4 regions of the Clostridium sp. genome follow, and region 2 is predicted to be linked to each of the others. Evidence: riboswitches for the same ligand, from Rfam matches in the RefSeq annotation. Region 2 holds a riboswitch; each other region holds the start of a gene.

Region 1 (3,132 bases), 2.2 Mb from region 2:
TTTCAATACCAACTTTAGTATCTGGTATTATTTCTTCGGAATATTTGATTTTAAACTGCTGTCCAAAATGCGGATGGGTTACCCATTCTCCCATAAATTTCAAATTCTGTCCTTCCATAATAAAAGGTACATTCCCGACTATAGTCACAACACCGCTTTTGTTTTTTAATTTGGCAACCACATATCCATTATCTTCATTCTGGAATACTATATCATCTATAATACCTTGTATTTCCTGCATAAAATCTCCCTACTTTTAAAAATTATATCAATAAGTCAATTATAACACATTAGGCACGCATCATTTTAGATGCGTGCCCACTGTTATAAATATTTTTTTATTTCATCCACCTTATTCAACTTTTCCCACGGCACATCTATATCTGTCCTTCCAAAATGCCCATATGCCGCTACTTGTCTATATATAGGTCTTCTCAAATTCAAATTTCTTATTATTGCTCCTGGTCTTAGATCAAATACTTTATTTACTATATCAACTATGTCGTCTTCTGAAATCTTTCCGGTACCAAAGGTATCTACTTCTATGGATACCGGTTTAGCAACACCTATAGCATAGGCCAGCTGTATTTCCAGTTTGTCGGCCAGCCCTGATGCTACAAGGTTTTTTGCAACCCACCTTGCTGCATAAGCAGCTGATCTGTCAACCTTGGTTGGATCTTTTCCGGAAAATGCACCTCCGCCGTGTCTTCCATAACCACCATAAGTATCAACTATTATTTTTCTTCCTGTAAGTCCTGAATCACCCTGTGGACCCCCGACTACAAATCTACCTGTAGGATTTATAAAATACCTTGTATTATCATCTAAAAATTTGGATGGTATTGTTGGTTTTATAACATTTTCTATTATATCCCTGCTTATCTGTTCCTGACTTACATGTGGATCATGCTGTGATGATACAACTACAGTATCTATCCTTACCGGTTTGTCATTTTCATATTCCACCGTAACTTGTGTTTTTCCATCCGGTCTTAAATAAGAAAGGGTCCCATCTTTTCTAACGGCTGTCAGCCTTTTTGCAAGTTTGTGTGCCATACTTATTGGAAGCGGCATATATTCCGGAGTTTCATTTGTAGCAAAGCCAAACATCATTCCTTGATCTCCCGCACCTATAGCATCTTCCTTGTCCATTGTACCGGATTTAGCTTCAAAAGCCTCATTTACTCCCATAGCTATATCTGATGACTGCTCATCTATTGAGGATATTACTGAACAAGTATCGCAGTCAAAGCCGTACTTTGCCCTTGTATAGCCTATTTCCTTCACAGTTTTTCTAACTATTTTAGGAATGTCTACATAACATTTAGTTGATATTTCACCCATAACTAAAACCATTCCTGTTGTAGTTATAGTTTCACAAGCTACCCTTCCTTCAGGATCCTGTGCCATTATTGCATCAAGTATAGCATCTGAAATTTGATCACACATTTTATCTGGATGCCCTTCTGTAACCGACTCAGAAGTAAACAACTTTTTCATCTTTTTCCCCTCCATCTACATAAAAATAAAAAACCTCTTTTATAAAAAAGAGGTTAATAAGCATTATCAACTCTCTTATCTCGCAGGAATAACTGCAGGAATTGGCACCTTAGCATATTTACTGGTTGCCGGGTTTCACAGGGCCCTTTCCCTCCACCTCTCTTGATAAGAGTTTTAAATTATAAAATAAAAAACACTTTCTATAGTGTTTTTTTATGGTGGAGGAAGATGGATTCGAACCATCGAAGTCAATGACAACAGATTTACAGTCTGCCCCCTTTAGCCACTCGGGAATTCCTCCATTTTTATGGTGCTGGCAGTAGGCATCGAACCCACGACCTACTGATTACAAGTCAGTTGCTCTACCATCTGAGCTATGCCAGCCTATTCAATATTTTAATATGGTGGGCACAACAGGGCTCGAACCTGTGACCCTCTGCTTGTAAGGCAGATGCTCTCCCAGCTGAGCTATGCGCCCTAAATTGGTGGAGGAAGATGGATTCGAACCATCGAAGTCAATGACAACAGATTTACAGTCTGCCCCCTTTAGCCACTCGGGAATTCCTCCATTTTTATGGTGCTGGCAATAGGCATCGAACCCACGACCTACTGATTACAAGTCAGTTGCTCTACCATCTGAGCTATGCCAGCTTACTATGTAACTTGTCATCAGTTAACACACGCATTGACCTATGTTAGTATATCGTTTAGGCACTCCTTTTTCAAATTTCATTTTTGGTGTATTCCCGCATTTAAATTGATTTAACTCAACATTCCTTTATGTTTCTCAATAAATCACATTTTCACAATTTATATTTGCCACATTGTCTATTCTAATTTTTTATGCTGCCTCATATAAATTATATATGATGTTTTAAACGGCTACATATTCACATTTTATGCAACAAAACACAATTTGAAGAGGTGAAAATTTTGAATAAAGTAAAGGTTAACTATAAAACTCCTATGGCATATTATAAATTAGCAAGTTCTCTACGAAATTATATTGATAGAAACACAATCATAGTTTGTATTGGTACTGACAGATATATAGGTGACTGCCTCGGACCTCTGGTAGGCACATTGCTCAAATATAAACATTTCCCTCTTCCTGTATATGGTACAATACAGGAACCAATACATGCCCTAAATATTGACATGAAACTAAAGCATATTACATCTCAACATAAGGAATGCAACATAATAGGCATAGACGCTTGCCTCGGAGATATCAATAATATAGGCGAAATACAAGTAAGAGATTTTCCAATTCATCCAGGAAAAGGAGTAGGAAAATCCCTGCCAAATGTAGGAGAAACTTCAGTAATTGGCATAGTGGATTCAAATACAGGTAAAAATATCTTCAGCAGTTCAAATAATATAAGATTAAATTTAATTCTCTCTATGTCAGAAGTGATACTTAACTCCCTAATTCATGCATATTATCTGTATCTCAATGACAATATTGAAAATATATAACTTAATCAACCAGAGTTATATCATCTCCGCTAAAAGTAAGCTCCATCTTATCCAGATATGTGAGAACCTTGCCAGTTCCAAGAGCTACACAGGATACTGCATCATCTGCTACATACACGGGTACACTCGTAACCTGCTGTATTAAACTATTTA
Region 2 (3,132 bases):
TCTTCTTAAAAAACTGGGTATAAATTCTCCCGTAGGAGGGTCAGTCACCAGTTTGGAAGAAGCTGATCTATTGATAAGAAAAATAGGATATCCTGTTATTGTAAGGCCATCTTATGTAATAGGCGGCAGGGCAATGAAAGTTGTATATAATGATGAAGAACTTTCAAGATATCTAAAAGAAGCGGTAAATCTGTCAAAAGAATATCCTGTACTTGTGGATAAATATATAGTTGGAAGGGAAATTGAAGTAGATGCCATATCTGACGGGAAGGATCTCATAATTCCAGGCATAATGGAACATATAGAGAAGACAGGTGTTCATTCAGGAGATAGTATAGCTGTCTATCCTGCCTTGGATCTGCAGGAAGAAGTACTTGAAAAGATAGAAGAGTATACTGTTAAAATATCAAAAGAGCTAAATGTCAGGGGACTTTTAAATGTTCAGTATGCTTTTGACGGGAAAAAGGTATATGTAATAGAGGTAAATCCAAGGGCCTCAAGAACAGTGCCTATTTTAAGCAAGGTAACTGATATACCGATGGTTAAAATAGCCGTGAATATAATGCTTGGAAAGAAAATAAAGGATTTTGGATACAGACAGGATGCCTACAGGAACAGCAAGATGTTTGCAGTAAAAATGCCCGTGTTTTCAAACAAGAAACTTCCCGATGTTGATGCAGTGCTTGGGCCGGAAATGAAATCCACAGGTGAAGTGCTCGGAGTTGATTTTGACAGGAATATTGCAGTATATAAGGCATTCAGGGCATCAGGAGTAAATATATGTGTAAAAGGCAATATTTATATAGCGGTAAATGACAGGGACAAAGAAGAGGCAGTTCCTATAGTTGAAAAGTATAAATCACTTGGATTCAATATTTTTGCTTCTCCGGGAACAAGTAAATTTTTAATTGACAGCGGTATAGTGTGCAAAGAGTTGAGAATACAGGAGGCTGTAAATGAAGTAAAGGAAAAAAAGCTTGATATAGTCATAAATACTCCTAACGTGGGATATAAAAGTGGAACACCGGGCTTTGAACTTAGACATACTGCACTTGCACATGACAGGGTTTTGTTTACATGTTTGGATACGGCAGAGGCATATGTTTCATGTATTGAAATAGAAAAAGGCAGTGGAAAAGTGGAATATAGGTCCATGGAGGAGTATTTAAGATAAAGCATTAAATATTAGACTGATTCGCTGCTTCTTGACAAAATACAACTAAGAAAGTATAATAAAGTCCAATAACAGAGTGAGATTGAGGAAAACCGAATATGTTCTTATCAAGAGAGGTGGAGGGACTGGCCCAATGAAACCCGACAACCGGCGTTCTCATGTGAATGCATCGGTGTTAATTCCTACGGAATAATTTTCTGAGAGATAAGAAAAGTGGCAGGATGTTAATATGACCATTTTTCTTACAAAAGAAAAATGGTCATGATTTTTATGCTTAAAATTAGTATTATGTAATTCTATCTTGCTAAAGTACAATAAATTGGTGGAGGGATTTTATTGGATAAAAAGTCAACTAATGTAGTCTGGCATAAAACTTTTGTAAATAGAGAGCTTAGAGAGAAACTTCTAAATCAAAAGGGAGTGCTGATATGGTTTACAGGATTTTCAGGTTCGGGAAAATCAACTATAGCTTCTCAATTGGAGGCTGAATTATATAATATGGGTAAGCTTACCTATATGCTGGATGGGGATAATATAAGGTATGGATTGAACTCCAATCTTGGATTCACCAAGGAAGACAGATCCGAAAACATAAGAAGAATATCCGAGGTATGCAAGTTGTTTGTAGATGCTGGAATCATAACAATTGCAACATTTGTATCACCGTTTAAATGTGACAGGGACAGGGTTAGAAATACACTTGGCAAGGATTTTATAGAAGTGTATGTAGATTGTCCGATTGAAGTTTGCGAGGGAAGGGATCCAAAAGGAATATATAAAAAAGCCAGAAATGGAGAAATAAAAAATTTTACAGGTATAGATTCACCTTATGAAGTGCCGGAAAATCCTGAAATTATTTTATCTACCGGTGAGATAAGCGTAGATCAATGTGTCGACAAAATATTAGGTTATTTGTTTGATAAAAGATAGGAGTGGTTGGATGAGACTTGTACCTGAAAAACTGGCGGCTGATATTTTAATAATTGGAGGTGGTACTGCGGGATGCTTTGCAGCACTTAGGGCGGCAAAAATGTCTCCAGGAACAAGCGTGTTGATTGCGGAAAAGGCAAATATAAAAAGAAGCGGATGTCTTGCAGCAGGAATTAATGCCCTTAATGCATATATAAATGACGGTGAAACACCGGAGAGTTTTGTAGAATATGTAAAAAGAGAATTCAATGATGTTATAAGAGAGGATCTAGTATACACTATAGCAAAAAAACTCAATGATGTTACTTGGGAGATTGAGAAAATGGGACTGCCCATCCTTAAGGACTCAAAGGGGAAGTATGTAAAGAGAGGCAAAAGAAGTGTAAAGATAAATGGAGAGAATATAAAACCTATACTTGCATCCGCAGTTCAATGCCAGAGAAATATAGAAGTATTGAATGGGGTAAATGTAATAGATTATATAAAGAAAGAGGGCAGAATTATAGGAGCCTATGCATTTTCCATATTTGAAGAAAAATTTTATACGATTTATGCAAAAGCTGTCATTTGCGCAGCAGGTGGGGCATCAGGCCTGTATAAGCCTAATAATCCAGGCTTTTCCAAGCACAAGATGTGGTATTCTCCCTTCAATACAGGTTCAGGCTATGCTATGGGAATAAGAGCAGGTGCTGAGATGACCAGTTTTGAAATGAGATTCATTGCTCTAAGATGTAAGGACACTATAGCACCTACAGGAACTATCGCTCAGGGAGTAGGAGCAGTTCAGGTAAATGCCAGGGGTGTGGAGTATGTTGAAAATTATGGCAGGCCAACAACTATAAACAGGCTTTATGCTACGGTGATGGAAAATAAAAAAGGAAATGGTCCATGTTTTTTAATGACCAAAGATATTACCAAAATGGAAGAAAGTAATTTGATCAAGGCTTATTTAAATATGGCACCGTCCCAGGCACTTAGATGGATAGACAGCAGCAAAATGCCATCTGAAGAAAATGTTGAGATTGAAG
Region 3 (3,132 bases), 1.9 Mb from region 2:
ACAGCCTTTTTCATCATTTCAACTTCATCTATTTCAGGAAGTCCTACATTCAGTTCAAGTATGTCTGCGCCTTCTTCTTTCTGATACAGGGCCTCTCTCTGGATATATCCTATCTTCTTCTCCCTAAGTTCCTGTTTATATGCGGCTTTTCCAGTAGGATTTATTCTTTCACCTATTATTCTTGTTCTACCACCTATTATTACAGTTTGATTGCCTGAAGTCACTGCAGTAAATTCTTTTTTCTCCGGACATAAAGGCTTGAGTCCGCTTACCAGTTCTATAGTGGCCTTGATGAATTCAGGGTCCGTGCCGCAGCATCCTCCTAGTATTCTTACTCCTTTTTCTGCCATGATCTTCATTTGTTCTGAAAACTCAGCTGCTTTTACATCATAATAGGTTTCTTTCCCATCATATTTTGGCAGACCGGCATTTGGCTGAACCATGACAGGAGTAGACGAGTACCTTAAAATTTCATCCACTATGGGCTGAAGATCCTTTGGTCCAAGCGAACAATTGACTCCAAGTGCATCAACCCCAAGACCTTCCAGAACAAAAACCATGGTTCTGGGATCTGTCCCCATCAGAGTTCTGGCGTTTTCCTGAAAAGTCATAGTGCAAAAAACCGGAAGGGAACTGTTTTCCTTTGCTGCAAGTATGGCAGCCTTGGTCTCATATATATCCATCATTGTCTCAATCAGTATTATATCGGCTCCTTCCCTTTCACCTATGACTACCTGTTTTTTAAAAAGTTTATAGGCAGTTTCAAAAGTGAGGTTCCCAGTAGGCTCCATGACCTGGCCTATAGGGCCCATGTCAAGTGCCACGAATTTATCCTTTCTTCCCCTGACAGCAGCTTTTGCAACTCTAACCCCGGCCTCTATCACTTCATCTGAAGAATATTCAGAATCACTGTATTTCAATTCATTTGCCCCAAAAGTATTTGTTATTATAATATCTGCACCAGAATCAAGGTAGACTTCATGTATTTTCTTGATTGTATTTCCATTTGTTATGTTCAATATTTCAGGAAGATCGCCGGCTTTAAGTCCACTTTTCTGAAGCATTGTCCCCATAGCACCGTCAAAAAATATAAATTTATCCTCGAATCTTTTAAACAAATCGTTAAAATCCATATAGCCACCCCTTTTTATCAATTATACAAATTATCTACTATGTAGTTCACAGCAGTCAAGTCATTCATGGTATACAAGTGAATACCCTTTATTCCATTTTTCACCAAATCGCGTGTTTGATTCAAGCTGTATTCTACTCCCGCTTTAAAGAAGTCTTCTTCATTTTCCCCATATTTATCTATTATGGCCAAAAGTTCTTTAGGCAAACTTGCGCCGCCAAGCAGACTCATGCTCTTAACCTGTCTTGCCTTAACAACCGGCATTATACCTGCCAGCAGAGGTATATCCAGCCCAATCTTGCCCAGTTTTTCCCTGAACGTGTAGAAATAGTCATTGCTGAAGAAAAACTGGGTGATAAGAAAATCCGCCCCGCAGTCCACCTTCTCCTTCAGATGAAAAATATCTTCATCCAGATTACTTGATTCCGCATGTCCTTCGGGATATGCTGCAACTGCAATACACATATCTCTCTTTCTTGAAATATATTTTACAAGTTCCTTTGCATATCTGTATTTATTATTTATTTGTGAATTGGAATTCCTGACAATATCTCCTCTGAGTGCAAGTATATTATTTATTCCGCCATCAGCAAGCTCCGATATGTATTTCTCTATTTCTTCCTCTGTAGAATTTATGCAGGTGAGATGTGACAGCACCTCTATATTGTATTTGTTCTTTATATAAAGTGCAGTCTCCATGGATCCATTTTTACTTCTTCCTGCAGCTCCATAAGTTACACTTATAAAATCCGGATTCATTTTGCTCAAATTATTGATCCTGTTTTCAAAGCTCGGGAAATTACTTTTATTCTTAAATGGTATAACTTCAAAGGAAAGTATAAATTCCTTGTCATTGAATATATCTATTATGCTCATAAATTCTCTCCTCATAAAAATTTAGTTCAAAAAAGGCCGCTTTTTATTAAGAAAAGCAGCCTAAGTTTGTATCGATACATTACAGCATTCTTTTCTTATCTTCCAGAATTTTCATGATTCTGTAGGAATTAACACCTTGCATGACGCACATGCTGGTTGTCGGGTTTCTCAGGGCCAGTCCCTCCACCACTCTTGATAAGAACCTCAGTATATTATTGTTAAAGTACATTTTATTTAATGCTAATACTTTTCAGCATGCTTGTCAATACAAAAATTCTAATTTTTGATCTTCTTGACAGAATTAAGTTTTTAGTATATCATATTCATTAAACCAATTAAAAATCTTATCGAGAGTGGCTAAGGGATAGGCCCAATGATGCCCGACAACCAGCATTTTTCATTTGAATGCATGGTGTTAATTCCTACAGATTTTTTCTGAAAGATAAGAAAAATAGTTCGATATTACAGGCCATTTTTCTTAGTAGAAAAATGGCCTTTTTAGTCCATAATCAATATTTGTAAAGGATGAGTTCTATGCCAATAAATATACCTAATGGTCTTCCAGCTTGCAAGATATTGAAAGCTGAAAATATATTTGTAATGAACGAAAAACGTGCAGTCAAGCAGGATATACGTCCTCTCAATATAGTAATATTGAATCTGATGCCCGTCAAGACTGTCACTGAAACACAACTGCTCAGACTTCTTGGCAATTCCCCGCTTCAAGTGGACATAACCCTTGTATACCCAAAATCCCATAAGTCAAAAAATACTTCCGAAGAATATCTTTTCAAGTATTACGAGACATTTGACGAAATACGTCACAGAAAATTTGACGGGATGATAATAACGGGAGCACCTGTAGAAAAGTTGGAATTTGAAGATGTAGATTACTGGGATGAACTCACTGAAATAATGGACTGGTCCCTGAAAAACGTCTATTCAACCTTCCACATATGCTGGGGGGCTCAGGCCGGTCTTTACTATCATTTTGGTATTCCAAAATATCCATTGGACAAAAAGTTGTTTGGAGTGTTTCCACATACCATCACCAGGAAGAATGTAAAACTATTAAGGGGTTTTGATGATCTGTTTTATGCCCCTCATTCGAGGCATACAACTAT
Region 4 (3,132 bases), 280 kb from region 2:
TCTGGCATAGCTGTTTATGCGTTTTTCCCAGTCCACATTCCATCTGCCCTGAAAATTTACTTTTACATCGGCTACAAAGGCTCCCCTGCCCTTTTTCATGTATATTAGTCCTTCATCCTTCAGAAAATCATAGGCGCAAATAACTGTATTCCTGCTGACCTTCAGCCTTGAGGACATTTCCCTTGTGGATGGGAGTTTTTCGCCTGAAGCCACCATCCCTCTAAGTATCATATTCTTTATATAATTCTTTATCTGTATGTAAACAGGACTTTTATCATCAATTTCCATATCAAAAAACATAACCGTGAATTCACCTCTATATATATTTTTACATAAATCCACATATAAATAAAGATGATGTACTGCTTTTTTTACAATACATCACCTCTACTGTGAAAATTTCAATTTGTCTGCATACTAAAATGCAGGAATTATGCTTCCCTTGTAATTATCCTCTATGAATTTCTTGATTTCAGGTGAATTTACAGCCTTCACAAGAGCCTTTACATAAGGCTTATCCTTGTCTTCCTTCTTTACTGCAATTATATTTGCATAAGGTGATTCCTTTGATTCTATGGCAAGTGCATCCTTTGTAGGATTTAAGTTTGCCTCAAGTGCATAATTTGTATTTATAACTGCGGCATCTACATCTCCCAGTACTCTAGGAAGCTGTGGAGCATCCAGTTCCTGAACCTTCAGGTTCTTCTTATTTTCCATTATATCAAGCTTGGAAATAAGCTCTCCATCCTTTACTTTTACAAGTCCTTCCTTTGCCAGCAGTTTAAGTGCCCTGGAACCATTTGTAGCATCATTCGGTATTGCAACTTCAGCCCCATCCTTTAGATCCTTTAAATTCTTTATCTTGTTGGAATATATCCCCATCGGTTCGATATGAACTTTTGCAACGGGAACCAAATCCGTACCATTTTTTTTGTTGTAGTCTTCAAGATATGGTATATGCTGAAAGAAGTTTGCATCCAGTTCTCCAGATGCCAGAGCCTTGTTTGGCGTTACATAGTCTGTGAACTCTTTTATTTTCAGCTCATATCCTTCTTTCTGGAGTATAGGCTTTACCTTCTCAAGTATTTCCTCATGGGGCTTTGGTGTAGCACCTATTGTTATCTCCTTCTTTTCACTTTTTGACGTATCACTTCCGGTATTTCCTGCACTGCTGCTTCCGCATCCTGATAATGCTGTCAAAACAAATACAGAAGAAAATATAATTGCCAGTGTCTTTTTGATGTTTTTCATAAAAGTTCCCCCTCAAATTAGTTTAATCAAAATAAAAACCCGAGAAAATCCCCCGGGTTTGAAACCTTAATGATTTTCTCATCTTTCAGCTTTCGCTGCAGGAGTTAGCACCAATGTATACAATACTGGTTGCCGGGTTTCACAGGGCCAATCCCTCCACCTCTCTTGATAAGTTTATCTTGATTCATTTTTTCATGTAAGTGATTATATCATCACAATTTTTCGTTGTCAATGCTCTTCTCAACAGTTTACATATCAAGCAGAAAATGCCCTGTATAAATGTTAATTAATCATCTATACAGGGCTGCATTTGTCTGTTTAGTATTCAGCTGGCGCACATATTTTTTCATTATCCATCTTACCGTGATTTTCTTCCATGGAGTATTCAACTATTTTGTCCAAGAGCTGGCTGTAAGACATATTTACAGCTTTCGCACTTTTCGGGAACAGACTGTTCTTTGTCATACCCGAAAGTGTATTGAGTTCAAGTACATAAGGTATATTGTCCTTTACAATCAGATCAACTCTTACGTATACCCTGCACTTCAACACATCCCAGCATTTGCGGGATATCTCCTCGATTTCACCTTGGAGTTTCTCCTCAAGCTGGACAATTATTTCATCCGAAGCACCTTCAGTGTATTTTGCCTCATAGTCAAAGAATTCCGTCTTTGGTTTTATTTGAATCAACGGCAGCGTGTTTCCATTTAAAATGCAGCAGGTAATTTCGTCGCCTTTTATATATTCCTCAATCATGACCTCTTCATCATATTCCAAGCCGAGATTTACTGCATCTTCCATATTCTCTTTATTTTTGACTATATTTGTCGCCACACTTGATCCACCTGAATTTGGCTTCACAACCAGTGGATACCCAATCTCATCCAAATAATCATAATCTATTTCATCTGTGGATTTGACACACATCCACCTTGCAGTTTTAATTCCTGCACTCTTCAGCACCTTCTTTGTCATATCCTTGTCCATACAGATGGAACTTGTAAGAGGTCCACATCCGGAATAAGGTATATCCAGAGTTTCCAGAACGGATTGAACCGTTCCATCCTCTCCGAATTTCCCGTGAAGTGCTATAAATGCAAAGTCTATACCTGCTGTTTTATCTATAATATCTCTTTCTTTGTCTATAACAATTGGAACTACTTCATACTTTGTTTTATCAAAACAACTCATTATCTCTCTTCCAGAATTCAGTGATACTTCTCTCTCCGAGGATATTCCCCCCATGATAACTCCTATTTTCATATCAATTCCTCCGCTAAATACTGTTATACTATCCTTTATCTTTTATTTTACACATCGCCGGATATAAGAAAAGAGCCACTCAATAAATATTTTTACCATGTTGTGGTTCACCGGCCACTCCAATAGAATTCAGAATATCACCCGTATCCGCAGTAACCAGCCCGATGGAACTGTCTGCTATACCATAGTATATATACAGCTTATCCCTAATTTCAACAGCACCACAGGGGAAAACCACATCTGAAAAGAAGCCCTCTGTCTCATAGTCCTCACAGGGATATAAAACAGGTTCCTCACTTCGCCCGATAACTTTTGAAGGATCATCCAGATCCAGCAGAAGAGCCCCCATTGAGTAGCATTCATGTTCATCTACACCGTGGTACAGCTCCAGCCATCCGGCATCTGTCCTTATGGGAGGCATACCTGCCCCTATTTTCCGTGAATCCCAGCAATTTTCCCTTGTACATGCCAGCAGCCTGTGATTACCCCAATTTATCAGATTGTCGGATTCAGATATCCAGATCATAGGTTTGCCGGTACTTCTGGATACCGGTCTGTTCAGTGCAAAGTACTTCCCCCCTATTTTTTCCGGAAAGATTACCGCGTCCTTGTTCTCCG

Evidence for each region. A riboswitch is a leader RNA that binds a small molecule or an ion and turns the genes downstream of it on or off. The one in region 2 is predicted to bind S-adenosylmethionine.
Region 1: it holds a riboswitch for S-adenosylmethionine, as region 2 does, so the genes downstream of both, metK (methionine adenosyltransferase) here and cysC (adenylyl-sulfate kinase) in region 2, are expected to answer to the same signal.
Region 3: it holds a riboswitch for S-adenosylmethionine, as region 2 does, so the genes downstream of both, metF (methylenetetrahydrofolate reductase [NAD(P)H]) here and cysC (adenylyl-sulfate kinase) in region 2, are expected to answer to the same signal.
Region 4: it holds a riboswitch for S-adenosylmethionine, as region 2 does, so the genes downstream of both, LKE46_RS01420 (MetQ/NlpA family ABC transporter substrate-binding protein) here and cysC (adenylyl-sulfate kinase) in region 2, are expected to answer to the same signal.

What each region holds. Positions count from the first base shown of each region.
Region 1 is NZ_JAKVOI010000001.1:2,768,387-2,771,518, forward strand. Features, by position in the region: gene recD2 (SF1B family DNA helicase RecD2) at 1-241, opposite strand, end outside; gene metK (methionine adenosyltransferase) at 325-1,500, opposite strand; SAM riboswitch class I at 1,573-1,672, opposite strand; tRNA gene LKE46_RS13565 (tRNA-Tyr) at 1,717-1,801, opposite strand; tRNA gene LKE46_RS13570 (tRNA-Thr) at 1,809-1,884, opposite strand; tRNA gene LKE46_RS13575 (tRNA-Val) at 1,903-1,978, opposite strand; tRNA gene LKE46_RS13580 (tRNA-Tyr) at 1,984-2,068, opposite strand; tRNA gene LKE46_RS13585 (tRNA-Thr) at 2,076-2,151, opposite strand; gene yyaC (spore protease YyaC) at 2,434-2,979, shown strand; gene LKE46_RS13595 (rod shape-determining protein) at 2,981-3,132, opposite strand, start outside.
Region 2 is NZ_JAKVOI010000001.1:541,598-544,729, forward strand. Features, by position in the region: gene carB (carbamoyl-phosphate synthase (glutamine-hydrolyzing) large subunit) at 1-1,174, shown strand, start outside; SAM riboswitch class I at 1,276-1,385, shown strand; gene cysC (adenylyl-sulfate kinase) at 1,511-2,104, shown strand; gene LKE46_RS02920 (adenylyl-sulfate reductase subunit alpha) at 2,115-3,132, shown strand, end outside.
Region 3 is NZ_JAKVOI010000001.1:2,451,244-2,454,375, forward strand. Features, by position in the region: gene LKE46_RS12010 (homocysteine S-methyltransferase family protein) at 1-1,133, opposite strand, end outside; gene metF (methylenetetrahydrofolate reductase [NAD(P)H]) at 1,151-2,008, opposite strand; SAM riboswitch class I at 2,101-2,210, opposite strand; SAM riboswitch class I at 2,350-2,457, shown strand; gene metA (homoserine O-acetyltransferase MetA) at 2,543-3,132, shown strand, end outside.
Region 4 is NZ_JAKVOI010000001.1:263,908-267,039, reverse strand. Features, by position in the region: gene LKE46_RS01425 (PLP-dependent aminotransferase family protein) at 1-300, opposite strand, end outside; gene LKE46_RS01420 (MetQ/NlpA family ABC transporter substrate-binding protein) at 418-1,251, opposite strand; SAM riboswitch class I at 1,327-1,426, opposite strand; gene LKE46_RS01415 (D-alanine--D-alanine ligase) at 1,570-2,514, opposite strand; gene LKE46_RS01410 (glycoside hydrolase family 130 protein) at 2,594-3,132, opposite strand, start outside.